Regions from separate parts of the Ancylobacter terrae genome, predicted to be linked through region 2. Evidence: riboswitches for the same ligand, from Rfam matches in the RefSeq annotation. Region 2 holds a riboswitch; the other holds the start of a gene.
What was found. A riboswitch is a leader RNA that binds a small molecule or an ion and turns the genes downstream of it on or off. The one in region 2 is predicted to bind thiamine pyrophosphate.

Region 1: another riboswitch for thiamine pyrophosphate. It lies ahead of thiC (phosphomethylpyrimidine synthase ThiC); the one in region 2 lies ahead of ACEUEL_RS13585 (ABC transporter substrate-binding protein).

The regions. Positions count from the first base shown of each region.
Region 1 covers NZ_JBJGXH010000006.1:14,413-19,114, reverse strand. Annotated here, with positions in the region: gene ACEUEL_RS21805 (ABC transporter permease) at 1-13, shown strand, start outside; gene ACEUEL_RS21800 (ABC transporter ATP-binding protein) at 6-1,061, shown strand; TPP riboswitch at 1,178-1,308, shown strand; gene thiC (phosphomethylpyrimidine synthase ThiC) at 1,403-3,217, shown strand; gene scpB (SMC-Scp complex subunit ScpB) at 3,298-3,996, opposite strand; gene ACEUEL_RS21785 (DUF1403 family protein) at 4,000-4,702, opposite strand, start outside.
Region 2 covers NZ_JBJGXH010000001.1:2,823,985-2,828,686, forward strand. Annotated here, with positions in the region: gene ACEUEL_RS13565 (hypothetical protein) at 1-416, shown strand, start outside; gene ACEUEL_RS13570 (exopolysaccharide biosynthesis protein) at 438-1,127, opposite strand; gene ACEUEL_RS13575 (universal stress protein) at 1,348-2,181, opposite strand; gene ACEUEL_RS13580 (ABC transporter permease) at 2,325-3,077, shown strand; TPP riboswitch at 3,120-3,238, shown strand; gene ACEUEL_RS13585 (ABC transporter substrate-binding protein) at 3,323-4,291, shown strand; gene clcA (H(+)/Cl(-) exchange transporter ClcA) at 4,534-4,702, shown strand, end outside.

The DNA of each region.
Region 1 (4,702 bases), on a different contig from region 2:
CCTGCATGCATGAGCTCACCGTCGAGGCCATCGCCAAGGCGATCGGCGGCGTCGAGATCCTCAAGGGCGTGTCGCTGGCGCTCAAGGCCGGCGAGGTGGTGGCGCTGCTCGGCCAGTCCGGCAGCGGCAAGACCACCATACTGCGCTCGGTCGCGGGACTGGAGACGCCGGATTCGGGCCGTATCCTGCTCGGCGACACGGTCGTGTTCGACGGCGCCCGGCAGATCGCCCTGCCGCCGGAGAAGCGCGGCCTCGGCCTCGTGTTCCAGTCCTACGCGCTGTGGCCGAACAAGACCGTCGACGCGAATGTCGGCTACGGCCTGAAGCTGCGCAAGGCGGGCGAGGCGGAGACCAGGGCCAAGGTCGGCGAGGTGCTGGAACGGCTCGGCCTCTCCGCGCTCGGCGCGCGCTACCCGCACCAGCTCTCCGGCGGCCAGCAGCAGCGCGTCGCGCTCGCCCGCGCGCTGGTCTACCGCCCCTCGGTGCTGCTGCTCGACGAGCCGCTTTCCAACCTCGACGCCAAGCTGCGCGAGGAGGCCCGCGCCTGGATCCGCGAGCTGATCCTGCAGACCCGCATCAGCGCGCTCTACGTCACCCACGACCAGGTCGAGGCGATGGCGGTGGCCGACCGCATCATGCTGCTGCGCGGCGGCGAGGTGGAGCAGGAGGGCCGCCCGCAGGATGTCTACGAGCAGCCCAATTCGGCGCTGGTGGCCGATTTCATGGGCAGCAACAACCACCTCGCCGGCCGCCTCGTCGCGCGCGAGGCCGACACCGGCGTCATCGAGGTCGCCGGCCAGCGGCTGGAGGGCCGGGTGATGGCGGACCGCCGTCCCGGCGAGGCGGTGAAGGCCGTCATACGCATCGAGCGTGTCGCGCTCGGCACCGAGCCGGCGGCGAACACCCTGCCGCTCACCGTCGAGACGGCGCTCTATCTCGGCGAGCGCTGGGAATATGTGCTGGCCGGCGAGGGGGTCCGCGTCCGGGCCTGGGCCGCCGCCACACCCGCGCAGGAGCGCTATTGGGTGGGTTTCCCGAAAGACCGGCTCTGGCTGTTCTGAGCCGCCGCGGCCGAGGCGCGCCCCTCTCCGCTCCCACCTGCCCGCTCGCTCTCCCCTCGCCGGCGCCGGGGGCGGCGCGCCCGATTGACAGGCCGGCGGCACGGCGGCACCCTCGCCGCATTCACCAGGGGGGTCCCGGCAAGGGGCTGAGATACTGCTGGGTGCGGCCTTCGGGCCGTTGCGGCGCAGTGACCCGTTGAACCTGATCCAGTTCATACTGGCGTAGGGACGGTGCGGGTGCGTCGCGCGAGCGCGGCCGGATTCCCCATGGCGCGGGGAATCCTCCCAACATCTTCCTGTCAGAGCTGGGTCTCCATGCGTTTCGCGAGGAGCCTCGACCCATGACGACCGATACCTCCACCCCTGCCGTGAGCACCGGCCCGCTGCCGGCCTCGACCAAGGTGTTCCGACCCGGCAAGCTCTACCCCGACATCCGCGTGCCGATGCGCGAGATCGCCGTGCATCCGAGCGCCGGCGAGCCGCCGGTGACCGTCTACGATGCCTCAGGCCCCTACACGGATCCGGCCGCCCGCATCGCCATCGACGCGGGCCTGCCCCGCCTGCGCGCCGCATGGATCGCGGCGCGAGGCGACGTCGCGGCCGGGCCGGGGCGCGCGGTGAAGCCGGAGGATAACGGCTTCGTCTCGGCCGAACGGGCGACCCCGCCCTTCCCGATACGCCACCGGCCGCTTCGGGCGACCGGCGGACGGGCGGTGACGCAGCTCGCCTATGCCCGCGCCGGCATCATCACGCCGGAGATGGAATTCGTCGCCATCCGCGAAAATCTCGGCCGCGAGACGCGGCGCGCCGGCGCCGGCCGCGACGGCGAGGACTTCGGCGCGGCGATACCCGATATCGTCACGCCGGACTTCGTGCGCGAGGAGGTGGCGCGCGGGCGGGCGATCATTCCCGCCAACATCAACCACCCGGAAGCCGAGCCGATGGCGATCGGGCGCAACTTTCTCGTCAAGATCAACGCCAATATCGGCAATTCCGCCGTCACCTCCTCCATGGCCGAGGAGGTGGAGAAGATGGTGTGGGCGATCCGCTGGGGCGCCGACACGGTGATGGACCTCTCGACCGGGCGCAACATCCACACCATCCGCGACTGGATCCTGCGCAATGCGCCGGTGCCGATCGGCACCGTGCCGCTCTATCAGGCGCTGGAGAAGGTGGGCGGCATCGCCGAGGAGCTCAGCTGGGAGGTGTTCCGCGACACGCTGGTCGAGCAGGCCGAGCAGGGCGTCGACTATTTCACCATCCATGCCGGCGTGCGGCTCGCCCATATCCCGCTCACCGTCGAGCGGGTGACCGGCATCGTCTCGCGCGGCGGCTCGATCATGGCGAAGTGGTGCCTCGCCCATCACCGCGAAAGCTTCCTCTACACGCATTTCGAGGAGATCTGCGACATTTGCCGCGCCTATGACGTCTCGTTCTCGCTGGGCGACGGGCTGCGGCCCGGCTCGATCGCCGATGCCAATGACGCCGCCCAGTTCGCCGAGCTGGAGACATTGGGCGAACTGACGAAGATCGCCTGGGCGAAAGACTGCCAGGTGATGATCGAAGGGCCCGGCCATGTGCCGATGCACAAGATCAAGGCCAATATGGACAAGCAGCTGGCCGTCTGCGGCGAGGCGCCGTTCTACACGCTGGGTCCGCTCACCACCGACATCGCGCCGGGCTACGACCACATCACCTCCGGCATCGGCGCGGCGATGATCGGCTGGTTCGGCACGGCGATGCTCTGCTACGTCACCCCGAAGGAGCATCTCGGCCTGCCCGACCGCGACGACGTCAAGACCGGCGTGATCACCTACCGGATCGCCGCCCACGCCGCCGATCTCGCCAAGGGCCACCCCGCCGCCCGGATCCGCGACGACGCGCTCTCGCGCGCGCGGTTCGAATTCCGCTGGGAGGACCAGTTCAACCTGTCGCTCGACCCGGAAACCGCGCGCGCCTTCCACGACGAGACGCTGCCGAAGGAGGCGCACAAGGTCGCGCATTTCTGCTCGATGTGCGGGCCGAAATTCTGCTCGATGCGCATCTCGCACGACATCCGCGCCGAGGCGCAGAAGGAGGGGATGGCGGCGATGGCGGCCAAGTTCCGCGAGCACAGCCAGCTCTATCTGACGCCGGCGCCCGGGCCGGACGCCTGACGGCCGATCGTTTCGGGGCATCCCGGAACGGCGCGACGGGGTCGCGGGCCGGCACATGGCCCGCGGCCCCATCCCGGCGCTCAGCCGTCCTCGTCGCCCTCGTCGAGCCCGTCGCGATCGGCCTCGTCATCCCCCTCTCCGACCGGGAGCCCCGGCGGGATATCGCCCGCCAGCAGCCGGTCCGTGCCGAGCAGGCCGGCATCCTCCAGCGCCTCGAGGTCCGGCAGGTCGCGCAGCGTGTCGAGCCCGTAATGGGTGAGGAACGCCTTCGTCGTCACATAGGTGTGCGGGGCGCCCGGCTGCGGCGCGCGCGGGCCGGCGGCGATGAAGCCGAGCCGGCGCAGATGGCCGACGGTGTCGCGGCTGACCTCCCGGCCGAAGAACCGCCCCAGTTCGCCCCGGGTGATCGGCTGCAGGCAGGCGATGCCCATCAGGACCAGCGCATCGGCGTTCGACAGCGGCCGCGGATCCCGCCCGCCCTGCCCGGTCGCGACCCGGATCGCCTCGGCGAAGCCCTTGCGGGTGCGGTGCTGCCAGCCGCCGGCGACCGCCACCAGCTCATAGGGCCGGCCCTTCAGCTCGGCGCGGATGTCGTCGATCAGCAGGTCGAGATTGCAGGCAGGGCCGACCACCCGCGCCAGCACCTCGCGGGAAACAGGTTCGGCCGCGGCGAAGATCACCGCCTCCACCCGGCCCATCCATTCGCGCCAGCGCAGCGCGGGCGGCAGGGCGGCGAGATCGGCATCGAAGCTCAACGGGGGGGTCGGGCGCCGGGCCATGTCTCACAGCCCGTAGAGCCGGAACGCTGAGCGGCCGGTGAGTTCGCGCACCGCGCCGAGCGTCTCCAGCCGCTCGAACAGGCGCCGCGCGCCCCAGCGCGAGAGCGTTGCCGTCGTCCGCGTGCCCGGCACCGCGTCGTCGTCGAGCAGAAGGGCGATCGCGTCCCCGGCCCCCTTGGCGCGCAGCTTCGGCGCGACCTGCTGCAGCCGGGCGGCGCGGGGGGCGATCTCGGCGGCGCAGCGCAGGGCGCCCGCCGCGGCACGGGCGAGGGCGACGCAGATGGCGGCGTCGAAAGCCGCCTCGCCGGGCCGGACCCGCCCTCCCCCGCCCGGGCGCCGGAAGGCCGCGCCGTGCAGCTCGGCCATCAGCAGCGGCACCGGCAGCGGCCAGCGCAGGGCGCGGGCGAGGACGTGATCGGCCAGCCACCAGCCGAGCAGCCCCGCGCCGGGATCCGCCGCCTCGACCAGGCGCACCACGGCGGCCGCCGCCAGCGGGGCCGGCCGGCGCACGGCGAGCTCACGCGCGACACCGTCCGGCAGGTCCGCCAGCGGCGCGCTCCAGGCGATACCGAGCCGGTCGCAGACGGACGCCAGGGCGTCGCCATCGATGGCCGAGGCGCGGGCGCCGAGCCGCCGCCAGGCCGCGAGCAGGCGCCCGGCGGGGCCGGGATCGGCATCGGGCGGCCGCAGGAACCAGGCATCGCGC
Region 2 (4,702 bases):
AGGCCCGCCGCCGCGCGGCGCTGGAGCGGTTCGAGGAGGGTCGTTCCGCCGGCCGCGCGACCCCGCCGGTGGTGGCGTCCGAACCGCCCGCGGCGCCACCGGTGCCCCGTCCGCTCAGCGCGGCCGAACGGGCGGCGCTGGAGGCGGAGGCGGCCGAGCGCCGGGCGCAGGAGCGCGCCGAACATGCCCAGGCGACGCGCGAGCGTCTCGCTGCCGAGCGTGCCCTGCGCAAGCGGGCCGCCGCCGAGCGCCAGCGCGCCGAGGCCGCGCCGGCGGCGCTTGCCCCCGCTCCGCGCGCCCGCAGCGAGGCGGCGGTGCGCCCGGCGGTGGCGGCGCGCGGCGCGGTGCCGGCTCCGGCACAGGATGCGGTCATGCCGCCGGATGCCGCGGCGCGGCCCGGCCGGCCGTTCCACTGAGGTGCGGCGGGTCCGCGGCAATCAGCCGAAGGCGTTGAGGATGATGAACATCGCGGTCTTGAACAGGGCGTAGAGCACGCCCGAGACCACCACCAGCGAGAGCGCGGTCGCCACCAGGCCGCCGAGGATCCAGAGCCCGTCCCGCTCCAATATGCCCAGCGCCATCATGCAGATGGCCAGCGCCGGCAGCATGTTGCCGAGCGGGATCGGCAAGGTCAGCACCACCGCGAGCACGAAGCAGACGATGCCGACGGCATATTCGGCCGGCGGCCGGGTGAACACGCCGAGGCGCGGCGCGAGCAGGCGTTCGGCCCGCACCAGCCACGGCACCGCCCGCTCGATCACCGCGGCGAAATCCTTGCGCGCCATGGAGCGCTCGGCGATCAGCTTCGGCAGCCAGGGGCGCATGCCGAGCGCGAGCTGGGCGGTGAGGAAGACCAGCGGCGCCCCCAGCACCGCCGAGGTGCCGGGCGGCGTCGGCAGCACGTTCGGCAGGGCGAAGATGAACATCAGCGCGCCAAAGGCACGATCCTGCAGCAGGGCGAGGAGATCGGCGACGGCGATGCGCTCGCGGCTGTCGTCGCGCGCGAGCAGCAGGAGGATGTCGGAAAGCCGGGCCGCCGGGGGCTCGTGCGCCTGCCCGCCCGCGGCGGAATGGGAAGTGAGCAGCGTCTCGTCTCCATCGCCGGGGCGGCCATCCGCCTGACCCAAGGACAGGCGCAGATATAGTCAGCCCGGCGCGGCCGCGCCAGCCGCGCTATGTCGCGCCGGCGCGTCGCGACCCCGCCACGTCCGGCGGGGCGGGATGATCGGCATGGCCCGGAGCGGCGAAGACCTGACACGGAGAACACCACACGCGGAGACGACGGCCCCGCGCGGGGCGGAGCCCGCCTCCGCGTCGCAGCACCCGGCCGCCGGGGCCGGGAGCGGGTCAGTGCGCCATCAACAGCGGCACCGGCATGCGCTCCAGCATGTCGCGGGTCACGCCGCCGAGCACGAATTCGCGCAGCCGCGAATGGCCGTAGCCGCCCATCACCATGAGGTCGATGTTGCGCGCGGCGATCTCCTTGACGAACACGTCGACGATGCCTTCGTCGCCGCCCGGCACCAGCCGGCGCAGTTCCACCTGCTTGCCGTGGCGGGCGAGATGGCGGGCGAGGTCGGCCCCGGGCACCTCGTCGCTCTTCACCTTGCCGGCCTCGACCACCGCCGCCTCGACCAGGCTGGCATGTTCCAGCAGCGGGCAGGCCTCGGCCACCGCGCGGGCGGCGGCGCGCCCGCCGTCCCAGGCGATCAGGATACGCTCGGCGGAGAAGGGCTTGGCCTGCTTCAGCGGCACCAGCAGCACCGGCCGGCCGGAATCGAACAGCACCGCCTCGGCGACCACCTCCTCCGAGCCCATCCGCTCGGGGTCCGGCTGGCCGACCACGATGAGGTCGTAGAGCCGCGCCATCAGCCCGATCTGCTCGGCGGCACCGCCCAGCGTGCCGTCGATGGTGCGCACCTCGCCGGAGATGCCGACCGCGCGCAGCGATTCCTCGAAGCGCGCCACCGACTGGGCGGCGAGGCGCCGGCTCTCGGCGCGCTGGGTCTCGATGAAGTCGGTCGAGAACGCCTCGGTATAGACATGGGGGATGTCGATCTCGTAGCTGACCGCCACGCCGGTCAGATGCGCCCCGAGCCGCGAGGCCACCGAGACGGCGTAATCGGCGGCCACATCCGGGCCGTCACCCACTTTGAGATGTACGAGAATGTCCTTGATCATCGCGTTTCCTCCGCATGGCTCCCTTGGGGAACCTTTTATAAGCCGAACGTGACCGCCGCCTTGACCGGGGTCAAGCTTGCCGTCCGTCGATATATATTGTCCACCAGAGAGGTGCCGTCGATCCGGACGGCTTCGGATGCGCGATGATTTCCTTCGGCCGTTCGCTGCTGCTCGCCCTGCTGCCGCTGGCCGCGTGGGAACTCGCCGTGCGCGCCCTCGCCGTGCCCGCCTATATCCTGCCGGGACCGGTCCGGATCGCCGGCGCGCTCATCGCCAACAGGCAGGTGCTGGCGCAGAACGCGCTGATCACGCTGGGCGAGATGCTGGCGGGCCTCGCCTGCGGCGTCGTGCTGGGGGTCGCCTGCGCCCTCGCCATGGCCTATTCGCCCGCCGCGCGGCGGATGCTGCGGCCGACGCTGCTGGTGGCGCAGGCGCTGCCCGTCTTCGCGGTGGCGCCGCTGCTGGTGATCTGGTTCGGCTTCGGCCTCGCCTCCAAGGTGGTGATGGCGAGCCTGATCATCTTCTTCCCCGTCGCCTCGGCCTTCCATGACGGGCTCGCCCGGGCCGACCAGGGGCTCGTCGACCTCGCCCGGCTCTACGGCGCCAGCGAAAGCGGGCTGTTGCGCTTCATCCGCATTCCCGCCGCCCTGCCCGGCCTTGCGACCGGGCTGCGCGTCGCCGCCGCGGTGGCGCCGATCGGGGCGATCGTCGGGGAATGGGTCGGCTCGGCGGGCGGGCTCGGCTTCCTCATGCTGCAGGCCAACGCCCGGATGCAGACCGACATGGTGTTCGCCGCGCTCACCATCCTCGTCGCCGTGGCGCTGATCCTCTACGCGCTGGTCGACCGGCTGATGGCGCGCCTGGTGCCGTGGGCGCCGGAGACGGTCGGGCGGTAGGCCCGCGCCGGTTGCCGTGGCATGCCAGCGGTGCTAGCCTCCCCGATGTCCGAGGGGTGTCCCGCGAACCGTTCAGGGTTCAAGGGGCTGAGATGGCAGCCGCCAGACCCTTTGAACCTGATCCGGGTCATGCCGGCGAAGGGACGGAGCGAAGGCGGGGCCGATGGATCGAGGTATCCGGGCCGCCGCCGGATGATCCCCCAGAAGCTCATGCGCCGGATCTCCACAGTGTCGGGAGATCCATGATGACGAACACCCTGCTGAAGACCCTCGCCGGTGCCGGCCTCGCGCTGGCGCTGGCCCTCACGCCGGCCGCCGCTGCCGACAAGCTCACCGTGCTGCTCGACTGGTACGTGAACCCCGACCATGCGCCGCTGATCGTGGCCAAGGAGAAGGGCTTCTTCGACGCCGTCGGCCTCGACGTAACGCTGGTGCCGCCCTCCGATCCCGCCGCGCCGCCGCGCCTCGTCGCCGCCGGGCAGGCGGAGGTGGCGGTGAGCTACCAGCCGAGCCTCTATCTCAGCGTCAAGGAGGGCCTGCCGCTGGTGCGCTTCGGCACGCTGGTCTCGACGCCGCTCACCGCGCTGGTGGCGCTGAAGGACGGGCCGGTGAAGACGCTCACGGACCTGAAGGGCAAGACGATCGGCTTCTCGGTGGCCGGCTTCGAGGACGCGCTGCTCGGCACCATGCTGAAGAGCGCCGGGCTGACGCCGTCCGACGTCACCCTGGTCAACGTCAATTTCGCCCTCACCCCGGCGCTCGCCGCCGGCAAGGTCGATGCGGTCATCGGCGCCTATCGCAATTTCGAACTCACCCAGCTCAAGCTCGAGGGCAAGGAGGGCACCGCCTTCTTCCCCGAGGAGCACGGCGTGCCAGCCTTCGACGAGCTGATCTACATCACCCGCAAGGACCTCGTGGCCGATCCGCGGCTGCCGCGCTTCCTCGCGGCGGTCGAGAGCGCGACGCTCTACGTGCTCAACCACCCGCAGGAGGCGTGGGGCGTGTTCGTGAAGGCCAATCCCTCGCTCGACGACGAGCTGAACCGCACCGCCTGGACCGACACGCTGCGCCGCTTCGCCCACGCCCCGGCGGCGCTCGACGCCGGCCGCTACGAGCGCTTCGGCGCATTCATGAAGGAGCACGGGCTGATCGAGACGACCCTGCCGGTCTCGGCCTACGCGCCGGTGCTGCCCGCCGCCGTGCCGCAGCCCTGAGACAGGCCGGGACCGGCCGGGATGACGGGGCGAGCGGTCCCGGATCGAGGCCGGCGGCCTCGTCCGGGATGACGGACGCCTGAAGGTCCCCCAACGTCATCGCGGGCGGCGGAAACCTCCCTCCCCGTCGTCCCGCCGGCAGCCGCCACACCGCCGTCATCCGCCGCAGCGCAGCAATCACGACTTCCGGGCCCGGCGCCGCGATGCTACCCAAGCGGCGGGGGACGCTTGGGGAGGGACGCATGGGGAACGGGGTCTATCACGCCGCCGCGGTGGTGCTCGGCGCGCTGGTCGGGCTCGCCGGCGTCGCCTTCCATCTCGGCGTGGTCTGGCTGAGCGGGTTCTGGCCGGCGCAGCTCACCGGCCCGCTCGGCCTGACCGGAATGCCCCTCTACGCGGCTTCCGCGCTGA